Regions from separate parts of the Arthrobacter oryzae genome, predicted to be linked through region 1. Evidence: riboswitches for the same ligand, from Rfam matches in the RefSeq annotation. Region 1 holds a riboswitch; the other holds the start of a gene.
What was found. Region 1 has a riboswitch for glycine ahead of gcvP (aminomethyl-transferring glycine dehydrogenase). Riboswitches for the same ligand answer to the same signal wherever they lie in the genome.
Positions count from the first base shown of each region.

Region 2: linked by a shared signal. The riboswitch ahead of Q8Z05_RS08345 (L-serine ammonia-lyase) and the one ahead of gcvP (aminomethyl-transferring glycine dehydrogenase) in region 1 are both predicted to bind glycine.

Region 1 is NZ_CP132204.1:2,555,093-2,558,292, reverse strand. It holds gene gcvP (aminomethyl-transferring glycine dehydrogenase) at 1-1,552, opposite strand, end outside; glycine riboswitch at 1,606-1,723, opposite strand; glycine riboswitch at 1,725-1,823, opposite strand; gene Q8Z05_RS11785 (TetR/AcrR family transcriptional regulator) at 1,928-2,467, opposite strand; gene Q8Z05_RS11780 (MFS transporter) at 2,536-3,200, shown strand, end outside.
Region 2 is NZ_CP132204.1:1,805,343-1,808,542, reverse strand. It holds gene Q8Z05_RS08345 (L-serine ammonia-lyase) at 1-1,315, opposite strand, end outside; glycine riboswitch at 1,536-1,633, opposite strand; gene Q8Z05_RS08340 (DUF3592 domain-containing protein) at 1,771-2,202, opposite strand; gene Q8Z05_RS08335 (DUF3592 domain-containing protein) at 2,205-2,636, opposite strand; gene Q8Z05_RS08330 (sugar phosphate isomerase/epimerase family protein) at 2,728-3,200, opposite strand, start outside.

The DNA.
Region 1 (3,200 bases):
AGATGGCTTCCATCTCGGCCGTGGCGTTCAGCTTCATGGTGCAGGAACCCAGCGGGATCATGGTGCGGTCCAGCGCGAGGTCACGGTCCGAGAGCTTGCGGATATAGCGCAGCAGCTGGGTTTCGGAGCGGTGCGTGTTGAAGACCGGGTGCTGCAGGTAGTCCGAGGAACGTTCGACGGCGGCGTCAAGGGCGAAGCCTGCGTCGGCGTCGGTGTCGGCAACCTCGGCGCCGAAGACGGCGGCGACGGCGGCGACGATTTCCGGCGTCGTGGTTTCGTCAGTGGAGATGCCCACCGTGTCGGCGTCGATGCCGCGCAGGTTGATGCCCTTGGCCTCCGCAGCCGCAACGATTTCAACGGCCTTGCCCGGAACGCGGACAGTGACGGTGTCGAAGAAGCTGCCGTGCAGGACTTCGAGGCCGGCACCCTGCAGGGACGCTGCCAGGGTGCGGGCGTGGTTGTGGACGGTCTCGGCGATGGCCTTCAGGCCGTCGGGGCCGTGGTAGACGGCGTACATGGAGGAGACGATGGCCAGCAGTGCCTGCGCGGTGCAGATGTTGGACGTGGCCTTTTCGCGGCGGATGTGCTGCTCGCGGGTCTGGAGTGCCAGGCGGTAGGCCGGAGTTCCCGCGTTGTCCTTGGACACACCCACCAGGCGGCCAGGCATGGAGCGCTCGAGGCCCTTCTGGACGGCCATGTAGGCGGCGTGCGGACCGCCGAAGAACAGCGGCACACCCAGGCGCTGGGTGGAGCCGACGGCGATGTCCGCACCCTGCTCGCCCGGAGGCGTGATGAGGGTCAGCGAGAGCAGGTCAGCCGCGACGGTGACCAGCGCGCCGCGTTCCTTGGCGGCGGCGATGACCGCGGAGTGGTCGAACACGCGGCCGGAAACGCCCGGCTGCTGCAGCACGATGCCGTTGATGATGCCGTCGGGAAGTCCCTGGGACAGGTCCGCAACCTCAACTTCGAAGCCGAGTGCCTCGGCGCGGCCCTTGACGATGGCGATGGTCTGGGGCAGCACATCGGCGTCGAGGACGGTTTTGCCGTCGTGGGCGGTCTTGTTCTTGTTGGCGCGGCGCATCATCAACACCGCTTCGGCCACAGCGGTGGCTTCGTCCAGCAGGGAGGCGTTGGCGATGGGCAGCCCCACGAGGTCCTGGACCATGGTCTGGAAGTTCAGGAGCGCCTCGAGACGGCCCTGGGAGATTTCCGGCTGGTACGGGGTGTAGGCGGTGTACCAGGCCGGGGATTCCAGGACGTTACGGCGGATCACCGGCGGGGTCACGGTGTCGTAGTAGCCCTGGCCGATCATCTGCACAGCCGTCTTGTTCTTGGCAGCCAGCTTGCGCAGCTCCCCGAGGACTTCAACCTCGCTGAGGGCGTCCTGAAGGCGGAGGGCAACGTCCTGGCGGATGTCGTTGGGGACTGCCGTATCAACCAGCGAATCGACACTGTCGTAACCGACAGACTTGAGCATGGTGTCGATATCGGCCTGGCGGCGGGCGCCAATATGCCGGTCGACAAAGGTGGTGGAGACTGAACTAACCGTCACGAAGGAACTCCATTACTAATGGCAGCGCCGGATGCGCCGCAGTGGTTCGGGTTCCTCCCCGCTCTGTATTGGACCTGAGAGTTTCCGCGGGGACCAGCTTACGCATGGCTCCGCTTGCACCGTCGGTGAGCAGGCACGTCCCAGCGGACAGCCTGCTGCTTTCCAGAGTTGCCTTGCCGCGGCGGTACATGGGCCTGAGAGATTCCTGGGGAGGGTTTGCTCCTACGGCGCCTGCTTGTACCTACTTGCAGAACTCTCCCGCCGCAGATCAAAGGCATATTTAGTTAGCGGTGACAACAGTCACAGCTGCAATTGTCCTACGCGGCGGTCCAGTCTGCAAACTCTGCCGTCCAGCCCGGCGCCGCATGACGGACGTCAGCCGCGGAGCCGCTCGACGGCGGCCAGGAGGCTGTCGACGTCGCCGCTCATTTCCGGCGGGGCGGCACCGGGGCCGCTGGCCAGCATGGCGTTGTAGTACAGGCCGTCACCCATATAGAGGACAGCCTTGGCCATGGCCGGCCCGACGTCGCCGGCCAAAAGCTCCAGCCAGCTCCGCTGGACTGCCGCGAACCGGTGCATCGTTTCCGCGTGGGCCACCTCGGCGAGCCGCGTGGCAGCAACAAACGCGCGGTCCAGCGGGGTTCCCGCCCAGAGCGAGGACCGTATGAAGTAGGCCGCAGCCCCTTCCGGAGCTTTTGCCATCACGTCCAGATCTCCCGCAACGAGCAGGTCCATCCGTTCCAGCAACGCCGAAATCAAAGCCTCCTTGTTCGGGAAGTGGTACAGCAGCCCGCCTTTGGAAACGCCGGCGCGCCGGGCAACGGCGTCCAGCGTGGCGGCACGTTCGCCCACTTCGATCAGGAGGGATTCAAAGGCGTCCAGCACAGCTTCGCGCGCAACGGGTTTTCTGGCCATGGCTCCTATCATGCCCGGTTGGTGGGCCGGTTTCTTAACTGTACCGTCCGGACGGTATAGTTATTGTCATGGGAAACACATCAGCACCTTCGACGCCGGTCACCCCGACTTTCACGCGGAGCTCCGCTGCAGCAGGCCGCCCTGTTCCCGGCAGCAGTCTCCACACACCGAAACGCGGACAGGATTGGCTTGCACTGGCGTTGCTGATGTTCCCGGTTTTGTTGGTCGCCGTAGACAACACCGCACTGACATTTGCCCTGCCCGCCATCGCCGGCAGCCTCGAGCCAACCGGCGTTCAGCTGCTGTGGATCGTTGACGCGTACCCCCTGGTCCTGGCTGGCCTCCTGGTTGCCATGGGAAGTTTCGGCGACAGGATCGGACGCCGGCGGCTCCTGTTGATCGGCAGCTTCGGGTTCGCCGCGGTGTCCGCCGCCACGGCATTTGCCCCGAGCGCGGAGTGGCTGATCACAGGGCGCGCCGCCCTCGGATTTTTCGGCGCGATGCTGATGCCTTCCACTTTGTCCCTGATCCGGAACATCTTTCCGGATCCCAACCGGCGCCGGCTTGCCATCGCCATCTGGGCGGCTGGCTTCTCCGGCGGCGCCGCGCTCGGGCCCATCTTCGGCGGGTGGCTCGTGGAGCATTTCTGGTGGGGCGCCATCCTGCTGGTGGCCGTGCCCATCATGCTGCCCATCCTGGCCCTTGGCCCGGTGCTCATTCCGGAGTCCAGGGA
Region 2 (3,200 bases), 750 kb from region 1:
CGTCACCCCAGAGCGCCATCTTCGCGGCATTGATGGCCTTCGCGGCCGCGATCGCGTTCCGCTCGATGCAGGGGATCTGCACCAGACCGCCGATCGGATCACACGTCAGCCCCAGGTTGTGTTCCATCGCGATCTCCGCCGCGTTCTCCACCTGCTGCGGCGTCCCGCCCATCACCTCGGCCAGACCGGCAGCGGCCATCGAGGACGCCGAGCCCACCTCGCCCTGGCAACCCACCTCGGCACCCGAAATCGACGCCTGCTCCTTGTAGAGCACACCAATGGCGGCGGCGGCCAGCAGGAACTTCACCACCACGTCCTCGCGGTCCGCCTGCGTCGCCTTGTCCATGCCCGGCGCGAAATGCAGGGCGTAATACAGCACCGCCGGGATGATCCCGGCCGCCCCGTTCGTCGGCGCGGTGACCACCCGGCCACCCGAGGCGTTCTCCTCGTTCACCGCCAGGGCGATCAAGTTGACCCATTCCTGCCAGTACTTCGGATCCCGGTACTCCGGATCCTGGGGATCCTGGTCCCGGGTCTCCTTCATCAGCCGTTCGTGCCAGTCCGGGGCCCGACGGCGGACCTTCAACCCGCCCGGCAGCAGCCCCTCACGCTTCAGCGACACCGCGACGCACTCCTCCATCACGGAGTAGATGTGCAGCAGCCCCTCGCGGATCTCCTCCTCGGACCGGGACGCGCGTTCGTTGACGAACATGATCTCCCCGATGGACAGGCCCTTGGACTGGCACCGGCCCAGCAACTCCGCAGCGGTCCGGAACGGCAGCGGCAGCTCCTTCTTGGACTCCTCCAGCTCCTGCCGGGCCGCGTCCTCCTCGCCCTCACGAACAATAAACCCGCCGCCCACCGAGAAGAACGTCGCCTGGTGCAGGACCTCCCCGGCACCGTCAGTGACCGTGAACGTCATCCCGTTCGTGTGCCGCGGCAGGATCGTCAACGGCCGCAGCACCATGTCCTTCACCCCGTACGGCAACGCCACACCCTGCCCGTCACCGGCGCCGGCCAGCTGCAGTTCCCCGGTCTCCGCGATCGCCGCCAGCCGCTCCTCCACCTCCGCCGGCAGGATCTTCTCCGGATGGTAGCCCTCCAACCCCAGCAGGATGGCCGTCATCGTCCCGTGCCCGTGCCCGGTCGCAGCCAGCGAGCCGTACAGGTCCACCCGCAGCGACGCCACCCGGTCCAGGTCACCGGACGCCTTCAACTCCTCGGCGAACACCGCGGCAGCACGCATCGGACCCACCGTATGCGAACTCGACGGTCCGATTCCGATGGAAAAAAGATCAAAGACACCAACAGCCATAGCCGGGGTCCTTAGGTGCCCGGGCGCAGCGGGGCGGGGGTTTTGGGGAACAACTGAACGGTCACGAGGAACTCCATATTTCAGGTGGCACAGGGTGCCACGATGATTCGGGTTCCTCCCCGCTCTGTATCTGACCTGAGAGTTTCCGCGGACCCTGCTGTTACAGAGTGCCGCTTGCACCGTCGGTGAGCCCGGAGACCGGACTACTTTCCAGAGTTGCCTCGCCGCGGCGGTACGTGGGCCTGAGAGATTCCTGGGGAGGATTTGCTCCTACGGCGCCTGCTGAACGTACCGGCAGGACTCTCCCGCCGCAGATCAAAAGCGTGTGCCACCTGTCGGTGACACGGCTCACACATTATCCCGTCCGGCGGACAACATGCAACAGAGTCACTTCGTGTGGATCATTCCCGGCCACGAAAGGGCCGGGAACGGCGTCGGGGCGAGCCAGGCCCCGGCTAGAGGAACACTGCGGTGAACATCGCCGTTCCGCCGGCTCCGAAGGCGGCGAGGATAAGGCCCACCGAGAGGCTGCCCTTCGAGACGACAAAGACGGGGCGCGTCGATTCAGCGGGGTTCGCCGGGTTGTAGAGCACCGGGATCCGGGTGCCGATGATTTCCTGGTCCGCACCGTAGATGTCTGACTGGCCAAGCCACCGCCGGCCGTGGGAGTCCGGGAACTCGTAGGACGGGGCAAAGCGGTGCTGGCCATTGCTGGCGGGACCGTCTTTCCCGTGCAGGTTCCCGGTCACTGTGGCCTGAACCGGCACCCAGCCGCGTTGTGCGTACCGCCGCCGGAATGAGCCCGCCAGGGAGAACCCCGTGATGAGCACCCCCACCACCAGGAACATCGCGGGTACCCCCACGAACAGCGCTTCTATGGACTCCATGCTCAGCTCAGCGGGAGGATGCTGATGAACAAGAATGACCCCGCTGCAATCGCCGCGAAGCACGGGATGAGGCAGCCGATCACCGTACTGTCCTGGGACGACACCTGGAACGACTGGTTGGGATTGATGGGGTTATACATCACTTCCACCGAAGACCCCGGATCCGGCTGGCTGGCGTACGACACCTCGGATTCGCCGGCGAACAGCGTCCCGCGGGGATCCGCGAACTGGTAGGTGGGGTAGAAACGCCGGCTGCGGCTGCCGCCGCCTCCGCCGTTGGTCCAGCCGGCCACGCTCCCGGTGACGGTCGCCTGGACCCTCGGCCAGCTGGCAGTGAGTTGTTCGCGGCGCTTGGTCTTCCGCGAAAGATGGACAATCGAAAAAATCACGCCGGCAACAAACAGCGCCCAAATGATGTACAGCGCGATCTTCACGTGCCCCCCCAGGTTCCAGTCACCAAGAAGTATGCCATCGGCCGGCGGCTGCCCCGCATTCGGGGCGGCCGCCGGCCGGAACCTGGCGGTCCTAGGACGTGAGGTGCAGCGAGGAGGTAAGCGCCGCGTCGGCGTCGCGCAGCACCTTGGCCGCCACCTGGAGACCTTCGATCCGGCCCAGCGAAACGTCCTCGTGCTCGATGTTGACCAGCATGTTGGGGTCCACCTCGTACAGGGCGCGGAGGAACTCGGTCCAGTAGGCAGTGTCGTGCCCGCGGCCCAGCGCGACGAAGTCCCACGCGGAGTTCTTAGGCCATTCGTTGGCCCACTCGTCGCCGCCGAGGTTGGTGCGGCTTTCCTCGGGCGCGAGCCGGCGGAAGCTGTTGTCCAGCACGCCATAGAGCGCGGCGTTCCCCGTGTTGACGCGGACGTCCTTGGCAGCTGCCTGGAACACCAGCGGGCCGAGCTCCCGGACCACTGCGACCGGATCCATCTGCTGCCAGAACAGGTGCGAGGCATCCAGCTCAACGCCAACGTGCGTGGCGCCAGTAAGCTCGATGAGCT